One region of the Paenibacillus sp. SRL342 genome, then DNA from elsewhere that is predicted to be linked to it. Evidence: riboswitches for the same ligand, from Rfam matches in the RefSeq annotation. Region 1 holds a riboswitch; each other region holds the start of a gene.
The links. Region 1 has a riboswitch for S-adenosylmethionine ahead of AC4E8D_RS25770 (methionine ABC transporter ATP-binding protein). Riboswitches for the same ligand answer to the same signal wherever they lie in the genome.

Region 1 (3,283 bases):
TTTTGATAACGGAAGTATCCATAGTTGATTGCCAGTGTTCCCAGACCTCCACCGCCAACCATGCCCGCCATCGCCGTATAGGAGACGAGCGTAACAATGGTGATCGTTATACCAGCAAGCAGTCCAGGCAGTGCCTCAGGCAGTAATACCCGTCTTACAATCTGTCCGGTCGATGCACCCATCGACTGTGCCGCTTCAATGACACCACGATCAACTTCTCGCAACGTCGTCTCCACCAAACGAGCGAAGTAAGGAGCTGCCGAAATAACCAAAGGTGGTATAACACCAAGCACCCCCGTAGCTGTACCGACGAGTATACGAGTGAATGGAATAAGAGCAACAATCAATATGATAAATGGGACTGAGCGCAAAATATTCACAATCAGGGATAGTATAGTGTACACTGCCCGTGACTTAATCGAAGCAGATCGGGCTGTCATGAATAGCAGTACTCCGAGCGGTAAACCTAAGATAACGGTAAACAAGCCTGATACACCCAAAATTTGCAGTGTCTCTATGGAAGCTTTGCCAACCTCTTCCCAACGTACGGTTGAAAAATCCATCTAACGAAGCACCTCCACATCAAGTCCCTCAGCGGTTAATTCTGATATCGTCCGATCAATCGCATTTGAATCACCCTCGAACCGAACGGTCAGTTGCCCATAAGGAACCTGTTTGATCGTAGAGATTGTACCTTGCAGGATGGCAAAATCCACGCCTGTTTTACGTACCGTTCTAGACAAAATCGCTTCATACGTTTTGTTACCCAGAAATGATATCTTCACAAGTTTGGAAGCAGCACCTGCCTGCAATTCAACGCCTGCATTTGCCAGAGCGGTCTCTTCCAGAGCAAGTCCAGCTTCATGGTCACGCATCATGAAGTCCCGCGTAATCGCATGCTGCGGCTTCAGGAACACGTCTGTTACAGGTCCTTGTTCCACAATGCCACCTTGATGAATGACAGCCACCTTGTCACAGATGTTCTGAATGACATGCATCTCATGTGTGATCAGCACAATCGTAAGGTTGTACTTTTCATTAATGTCGAGTAATAACTTAAGGATTGAATTTGTCGTCTGCGGATCAAGTGCCGAAGTAGCCTCATCACAGAGAAGAACATTTGGGTCACTTGCAAGTGCTCTCGCAATCCCTACACGTTGTTTCTGGCCACCCGATAATTGAGCCGGATATTTGCTGCTGTGGTGCTCCAGACCAACCAGTGCAAGCATTTCCTTCACTTTGCGATCAATGGCTTCCTTGGGTGTATTCACAAGCTTTAGTGGAAAAGCTACATTGTCATATACCGTTGCCGAAGATAACAGATTAAAGTGTTGAAAAATCATCCCGATCTTGCGTCTCTGTTGCTGCAATTCGGTTTTTCTTAGTTCAGTAAGGTTGATTCCGTCGACCCATACCTCACCCTCCGTAGGCCGTTCCAGCAAATTAATACAGCGAATCAATGTGCTTTTGCCCGCTCCGGAATGGCCAATCACTCCGTAGATTTCGCCCTTTTGGATGCTTAAATTCAGCTCGGACAACGCTGTTGTAGATTTTGCCCCTTTGCCGTACGTTTTCGTTAAACCTTTTAATTCAATCAATCGCACTTGCCCCTTTCCAACCACCTACATGTATCTTTACCCGATCTAAAGGAAAACTCCCCTTAAAGTACAAAAAAAGAGCCCTTTGCAGATACAAAGAGGGCTCTTTACGTGAAAGAATATACCTTCTCATCTGCCAAAATCGTGTCTCGCACCATTTTGTAGGAATTAGCACCTAACATCTATAACGAATGATACATGTATCATGTCGTTACAAATCGGTTGCCGGGCTTCATCGGGCCTGTCCCTCCGCCGCTCTCGATAAGAAATATGTTGTTGTAGGATTTTATAAGTTCATGTAGTTTATGCTTTATAATGTGAACGTAACTTTTGAAATATCAGTTCAATCTTTGTCACTGTAACATTCTAATTGAAACTCAGTATATTCCAAGTATTCCGATTTGTCAAAGGGAATTATTTCTTTTCCATATTTTGTTGATATAACTATAAGAGGCTGTTAACGTTTCACAGACCATATCCACGCCCTGACGCATTTCCTGCACATGCTGATTCAGATCCTCCAATTTCACTTTACCTTGCAGGGTCTGATGTAACTGCCACAGGTCATCATGCATTTCAGAGTTCATGTAGTGAATTTCCATATTACGTCGTTTGCGCAGCTTGCTCATCGGTTCACGATAAGAGTCCTTGATCTGTATTAATTGCAACGCAAGATCATGATGCTCCCTCGCATAATCGAACTGCCTTAACACCGTAAAATAAGAAAAATGCGCTTTGGTATTGGAAGTATTCAGCTGGAATATTTCATTTAATACCGTGCCCACTTTATCCAGAATGGCAAAGCAGCGGATAAAGCCATCTTTGTAGAAATACACATATCGGGCATACTCGGCTTTTTCAGTCGGCGTCATATCGTTCGTTGAACCTGCAACGACCTTTTTGCGAAAATGAGCAGCAGCGAAACAGCTTTGCTCCAGTTCATCCAGTGAGGAGATGAGTCCCTGCGTCCACACATACAGCTTTCGATAGTCATGCGTGGGATCATGGTCTACATGCATTTGTCGCTGAAATAGCTCAAGCGTATGCGCCATTGCGTCCATCGCTGCCTTCAATTTACCTTCGTTTATACGTGGCTTTTCCCCCAACAACGTTCGTAGCATATCTAACCTCCTCTTTTCCAAATCAACAAGAATTCATCACCGTAAACGTAAAACATCATCCATTCCGTGTAATTGCTGCATGCCATAGGTTGCCCTGATCCCACTGACATCAAACAAAGTCCACCTGTCCAATGATGTACATCACTGGGTGGTGGACTTTCATGTTTAGCCCAAAAGAATGGAGCTATGTCTTAGAATCGATTAACCGGGCGATGCAGCTTGTACACCAGGAAACTCATATACGTTAAGATTCCGAACAATAGGGCAATATCCAGCATATGAGCAAGAGCTACGAACATGTATACTTCCGGACGGTTCATTGTCACCATCATGAAAATACCAATGACTACTTGCATCAGAATAAGAACAACGGATACCACACCAAGAGTACGCATTTCCTTGTTGTCCGGATGATTACGGTAAGCGAAGTGACCCAGGATTGCGATAACAATCACGAGCGACGCAGCTGCTGCACGGTGAGCAAAAGCAACCGCTACCCCACCTGAAAGCTCAGGAATAATCTGCCCGTTACAGAGCGGAAATCCGGAACATCCGCCGGCAGAA
Region 2 (3,283 bases), 3.3 Mb from region 1:
CGCTATGAATGATGATATCGGCACCCAGCTCAATCGGACGTTGGAAAAATGGAGTCAGCAACGTGTTGTCAACAATGGTCAACAGGTTGTAACTTTTCGCCCAGGAAGCCACGGCTTCCACATCGGTGATCATCATCAGTGGATTGGTTGGTGTCTCAATAAATACAGCTTTTGTATTTGGCTGACGAACCTTCTCCAGTGCTGCAAGGTCATTCGTGTCCACATAACTAGCAGTTACGCCGAAACGGGACAGAATACGTTCCAGCAGACGATAGGTTCCACCGTACAGATCCAGCGATACAATCAGATGATCCCCTTGACCAAACATGGCAAAGATCGTTTGCAGCGCGGCCATTCCCGAGCTACAGGCAAACCCTGCATCACCGGACTCCAGCGCTGCGGCGGCTTCTTCCAATACTTTACGGGTTGGATTAGTCGTACGAATATAATCAAACCCCGTGCTTTGTCCAAGCTTCGGGTGGCGAAACGCAGTGGATTGATAGATCGGAAAGTTAATGGCGCCTGTTACCGGTTCATTGATGGACCCAATTTGTGCTAAGCGGCTTTCGATTTTCAACTTGTTGTTGTCTTCCATTGCTGCATCCTCCTGTAATCTCGATTAGATTTGCGGGCCAATATCGTAAGGTGTTTCTTGATACACATAGTAATTGAGCCAGTTAGAGAATAATAAGTTGGCATGAGCGCGCCAAGTAGCCGGTGGCACACGGGAAGGGTCGTCATTCGGATAATAATGCCTAGGCAATGCGATATCCAAACCTTTGGCTGCATCCCGGTCATACTCCCACTTTAATGAGAACGGGTCATACTCGGCATGTCCTGTGGCAAAAATCTGTTTGCCGTCTTTGGTAGCAACCAGGAAGATCCCCGCTTCCTCGGATTCAGCCAAAATCTCTAAATTCTCATTCTTTTCAATATCTTCGCGTCTCACTTCCGTATGACGGGAATGTGGAACGTTGAATACTTCATCGAACCCACGCAACAACGGAACATGTGGTTTATTGATGGTATGTGGGAAAACCCCAAAACACTTTTCTTCTAGTGCAACCTTGGGTACGTCAAAATGATGGTATAAACCTGCCTGGGAAGCCCAACATATGTGGAGGGTTGAAGTCACATTGGTTTTGGTCCATTCGAAGATCTCCTGGATTTCATTCCAATAGTTCACGTCTTCGAAATCCATCTGTTCCACCGGGGCACCCGTAATGATCATTCCATCGAAACGGCGGTGCTCAATCTCATCAAAGGTTTTATAGAACAGATCCAAATACTCCTGAGACGTATTCTTCGACGTATGGGATTTGGGATGTACGAGAACGACATCCACCTGAATAGGCGTGTTTCCCACCAGACGAAGCAATTGTGTTTCGGTCGTTTCCTTTGTGGGCATCAGGTTTAATATAGCGATACGGAGTGGACGAATATCCTGCTGATATGCAGAAGTTTCATCCATGACGAAGATATTCTCTCCTTCAAGTACTTCTTTTGCTGGTAGAGTATCGGGTATTTTGATTGGCATAGTAAATCTAACTCCTCCTTGTGCATAGATAGATGCAGCCACCCCTGGCTTGATGTCTTCACATCAATACAGTTATAGACTGCCTTGAGCTTGTAAAAACATTGAATTGCTCTTTCATCCAACGTTACAAACAACCACAAGTTCCTTAGCGAAAATCACTGCTGAGAAGTCGGGGCATATAACAAAGACCTTCCTCGGATTTCGAGAAAGGTCATATGTAAAAAAGATATGCGCCTCTCTCATCTCTCAGTTACAACAGTGCCACTTGACACTTAGTCGCTGCAAGAATTAGCACCGTGCGGTATACCGCCGGTTGCCGGGTTTCATCGGGCCAGTCCCTCCACCTACTCTTGATAAGATTTCGCTGTATTAGATTGTAATTAAATATGGTTCACCGTCTACTTTATTACATTAATGCCCTCACGTCAAGATGCAGTTCGATGTCTGCTTCCCAGATCGGAACCGTTCATCATCCATTGTCATACACTGCCTCAGGGCGCGAAATAGACACATTTTTGCGCTTGAAAGCACCTTGTACCAGCGGTATACTAAACAAGGTGTTATAAACCCTTATGTGAGAGGTGACATATTAAATGGATGGCGACCCGAGGCCTGACTGGCAGCCGAATTCCGACAAACTGCATAGAGAATTGACATCAGCATGCCGGCAGCGGGACGTGACTTCCGTTTGAGTATATAGTGAACGCAGCCCTGATCTCCAGGCTCCGCTGCCGACCGGCTGATTTGTTCTTTTTGCGCCCATAATGATAATATCCGCCAAGTTGGCGGGTGCAGAAGGAGTAGATTAACGATGAAAATCCGGTTGGTAAACAACGGTGTATTTATTCCGGTGGACGACATTCAGCAGGCGCTGACTCCACCAGCGGAAGGATTTTACTGGATTGATGCGGACGTAGACGATTTGGCGGTACTTCAGCCGTTGTTCTTGATGCATGATCTGGCTGTGGAAGACTGTCTTAGTGACGAAGAACAACGTCCGAAGATTGAAATTTATGAGAACCATTATTTTATTGTGATTAATAGCATCCGTTTCGATGATGAAGAGATATTTCTACGTGCGGTCAACCTGTTTCTCGGCAGACATTTCATTATTAGTGTTACCAAGCAAAAGGTCAGCGAATTGCGCACACTGAAACCAATCCTGTGGGAACAGGAAATCAGTACACCAGATCGTCTGCTGTATTTGCTGGTTGACTTGATTGTTGATAATTATTTCACCGTAGGTGACCGAATCGAAGCACGGATCGAGAAGCTTGAGGAAGACATTCTGATGCACACCAAAAAGTCACATCTAAATGAGATTATCGGGCTGCGCAGTGAGATTCTGTGGCTGAAAAAAGTGCTTGGACCTCAGAAAGAGGTCATTAACACCCTGAACAAAAAAGATCTGCGTCTCATCGATGATCAACTGCAAAAATATTTCAGTGACATCTATGAGAATGCTGTAAAAATATCTGAAACCTTTGAGACTTATCGCGACCTGATGGGCAACTTGCGAGAAGCCTACCAATCCAGTATTGCGAACCGGGCGAATGAGATCATGCGTGTATTTACCGCTATTACCACGGTCTTCATGCCGCTGACGGTCATTACGGGTATATACGGCATGAACTTTACGAATATGCCAGAGCTTAACTGGAAATACAGCTATTTTGTTGTGATTGGCCTGATGGTTACCCTGGGCCTGAGCATGTTCTTCATTTTCCGCAAGAAAGACTGGGTATG
Region 3 (3,283 bases), 320 kb from region 1:
GACTATGATTTATCTGATTACTGTTGTGATGGTTGTAGGCAGTCTGTCACTCGACGGCATCAAAACACGTACTTGGCCCACGCTCGATCTGGTTAGAAGCTTCGAGATTCAAGGTTTGATCTTTGAACGGTTCGAATCCCTGCTACTGGTCATCTGGATTATGCAGATCTTCTCGAGTTTCACGATCACACACTATTGCGCTTCGGTGGGCATTCGGGATTTATTTCGTACGAAGAAGATCAAGGTCATTATGTACGCCTTTCTGCCAGTAATATATCTAACAGCATTAATGCCGAAAACCGTGGATGAAACTTTTGCACTGGGTGATATGTTGGGCAATCTATCCGTGCTTCTTTTTGCCATTTTACCTCTGTTGCTGCTGTTAATAAGTCTGATTCGCAAAAAGGGAGGCAAGCAAGCATGATTCGTATTTTTATGCTTTTACGTGTAGCCTTTGCTTTGTCCGTTCTTCTGGTAATATCCGGATGCTGGAGCAGTAGGGAGATCGAGGAACTAAGTGTCTATGTTGGTCTCGGGATCGATATCGCGAAAGAAACAGAATTTGAGAAGGACATCGCTGCCCAGGGAGGAAAGTATCCAAAGAATAATTATATAACGGCTACCGTGCAGATTGCTCCCGGGACGGGCGGTTCGAACAGTAAACAGGGCGGACAATCCGGTTCACCTGCTTCGGGAAAGACTTCCTATTCCAATGAACAGCTTACTGGAGATTCGTTGCTGCAAATCTTTCGTCAGTTTGCACTAAGGCGAGACCGTCCACTTATCGGACATCATCTAAAGGTCATCGTTGTCTCCAAGGATATTGCCAAAAAGTATGGTCTGGACCAGCTGCTGGATTTTGTACTTCGGGATAACGATATTCGTCCAAATTGTCTGGTGCTGATAAGTCATCATCGCGCCGTGGATGTCCTGACTTCGGATGATCCCTCTCGGATTCCAGCATTTTATCTAACAGGAATTACCGGTAATTCATACTTGTCCAACAAAATCCTTGACCCTGTTTTGCTCTCCAAATTAGATGCCCAAATGCAATCTGGTTCCAGTTTCTTGCTCCAGAATGTACTGTACTCCAATGGAGAGGGCAAGTTCTCAGGTGGCAGCATATTCGATGGGAAAACAACCAAGTTTATTGGAGAACTAAGTCAAACGGATCTGGAAGGTTTATCGTGGCTCAGGCCTAAGGAAAGAGGAGGCGTCTTGAAGACTTACAACAAAGAGGGATTCACTGTTGTATATGAAATGAAAAAGAAGAAAACAAAAGTAATTCCCAAGGTTGTTGGCAATGATATTTCATTCCATGTAAAGACCGAATCCGAAGGCTGGTTAATGGAGGATTGGCGTGCTCCCGAAAGAGAGGAAAAAGGGGCTTATCGCGGGGAACTGGAAAAAGAATTTGCTGAACTGGCGGAACAACAGATTCGTCAGGTGTTATACAAGCTGCAGCATACCTACAAAGTGGATGTTGCGGATTTTCGGGATAGCTTACGTATTAAAGAGCCCAAAACATGGAAGAAAGTCAAAGATGATTGGGATAACATTTTTAGTACCGTGCCAATTACGTACGATGTGAAGATTAGCATTACCAATCCGGGATCATCCACCGAATAGCGATGTGTTTCATTTATGATTTAAATGTTGACACATTCATGATAGATCGCTATATTTATAAAAAATCATTTTCTTATCCAGAGAGGTGGAGGGACTGGCCCTTAGAAACCTCAGCAACAGATCTGAAGGATACTGTGCTAATTCCAGCGGGTGAAAGCCTGATAGATAGGAGCGTTTGTTTTTATTTGTCAGTAACGGCGCACTCTTTAGGCAGAGTGGGTCTTTTTTGTTTTTTCTGGATGAAGAAGTAGGGGAGCAGCAGGTATGGAGAACAACAACGACAAAGGGCATTTTCAGCGGAAAATGCAGGCACGGCATGTGGTCATGCTCTCTCTCGGAGGAGTTATTGGAACGGGATTATTCCTCAGCTCAGGTTACACCATTCAGCAAGCGGGACCACTGGGTACCATTCTGTCCTATCTGATCGGAGCCATCGTTGTATATCTGGTGATGCTCTGTCTTGGTGAACTGTCTGTTCATATGCCAGAGACGGGAGCATTTCATAGTTATGCAGCCAAATATATCGGACCAGCAACAGGCTACACGGTGGCTTGGTTATACTGGTTAACCTGGACTGTTGCGCTTGGCTCCGAATTCACAGCCGCCGGATTGCTGATGCAGCGCTGGTTCCCATCGGTGAACGTATGGATATGGAGCGCGCTCTTTGCCCTGATGATCTTTCTGTTTAACGCTTTAACGGTGAAATTATTTGCGGAATCCGAGTTCTGGTTCTCATCTGTAAAAGTAGTGACTATCGTAATCTTCATTATTATCGGTGGCGCAGCCATGTTTGGGTTCATTCCGATGGCGGATGCTGAACCAGCGCCGTTTCTATCGAACATTACCGCATCCGGGTGGTTCCCTCATGGGGCTACAGCGATATTGATGACCATGCTTGCTGTAAACTTTGCCTTCTCAGGCACCGAATTAATCGGCATTGCTGCCGGTGAGACGGAGAACCCGGAAAAGACGATACCGAAGGCTATTCATACAACGCTGTGGCGTTTAGTTATTTTCTTCATCGGAACGATCATTATCTTGTCGGCCTTACTGCCCATGTCGGATGCCAGTGTACTGGAAAGTCCGTTTGTAGCGGTAATGGAACGGGTGGGTGTACCCTATGCAGCAGACATTATGAACTTTGTTATTCTGACGGCGATTCTCTCTGCTGCCAATTCGGGCTTGTATGCATCTTCACGGATGCTCTGGTCTTTGGCTGACAAAAGAACGATCTCTCCGTGGTTTGCCAAATTGACCAAAAGTGGGGTACCACTGAATGCACTTCTGATCAGCATGGTAGGTGGTGCGCTGGCCTTGCTGTCCAGCATCATTGCGCCAGGTACCGTATATATAACACTGGTTTCCATTTCAGGTCTGGCTGTTGTTGCAGTATGGATGAGCATCAGTGCCTCCCAATACATGTTCCGCAGACAATATATCCGTGAAGGCCATGCGGTCAAAGATCTGGTGTACCGCACACCACTCTATCCGGTGGTACCGATTGTTTCATTTATATTATGCCTGGCTTCATGCATAGGTATTGCCTTTGACCCGACACAGCGAATTGCGCTGTATTGTGGGGTTCCGTTTATCGCATTATGTTACGCTGCTTATTATCTGACAGAACGTGTGAATAAGAAAAGAGGACAAGTAC

Region 2: another riboswitch for S-adenosylmethionine. It lies ahead of metA (homoserine O-acetyltransferase MetA); the one in region 1 lies ahead of AC4E8D_RS25770 (methionine ABC transporter ATP-binding protein).
Region 3: another riboswitch for S-adenosylmethionine. It lies ahead of mmuP (S-methylmethionine permease); the one in region 1 lies ahead of AC4E8D_RS25770 (methionine ABC transporter ATP-binding protein).

Annotation. Positions count from the first base shown of each region.
Region 1 is NZ_OZ481790.1:5,848,221-5,851,503, forward strand. Features, by position in the region: gene AC4E8D_RS25765 (methionine ABC transporter permease) at 1-563, opposite strand, end outside; gene AC4E8D_RS25770 (methionine ABC transporter ATP-binding protein) at 564-1,598, opposite strand; SAM riboswitch class I at 1,725-1,866, opposite strand; gene AC4E8D_RS25775 (Cthe_2314 family HEPN domain-containing protein) at 2,003-2,719, opposite strand; gene AC4E8D_RS25780 (COX15/CtaA family protein) at 2,911-3,283, opposite strand, start outside.
Region 2 is NZ_OZ481790.1:1,962,495-1,965,777, reverse strand. Features, by position in the region: gene AC4E8D_RS09030 (PLP-dependent transferase) at 1-595, opposite strand, end outside; gene metA (homoserine O-acetyltransferase MetA) at 620-1,537, opposite strand; SAM riboswitch class I at 1,774-1,897, opposite strand; gene corA (magnesium/cobalt transporter CorA) at 2,349-3,283, shown strand, end outside.
Region 3 is NZ_OZ481790.1:6,164,352-6,167,634, reverse strand. Features, by position in the region: gene AC4E8D_RS27215 (GerAB/ArcD/ProY family transporter) at 1-424, shown strand, start outside; gene AC4E8D_RS27210 (Ger(x)C family spore germination protein) at 421-1,629, shown strand; SAM riboswitch class I at 1,700-1,801, shown strand; gene mmuP (S-methylmethionine permease) at 1,894-3,283, shown strand, end outside.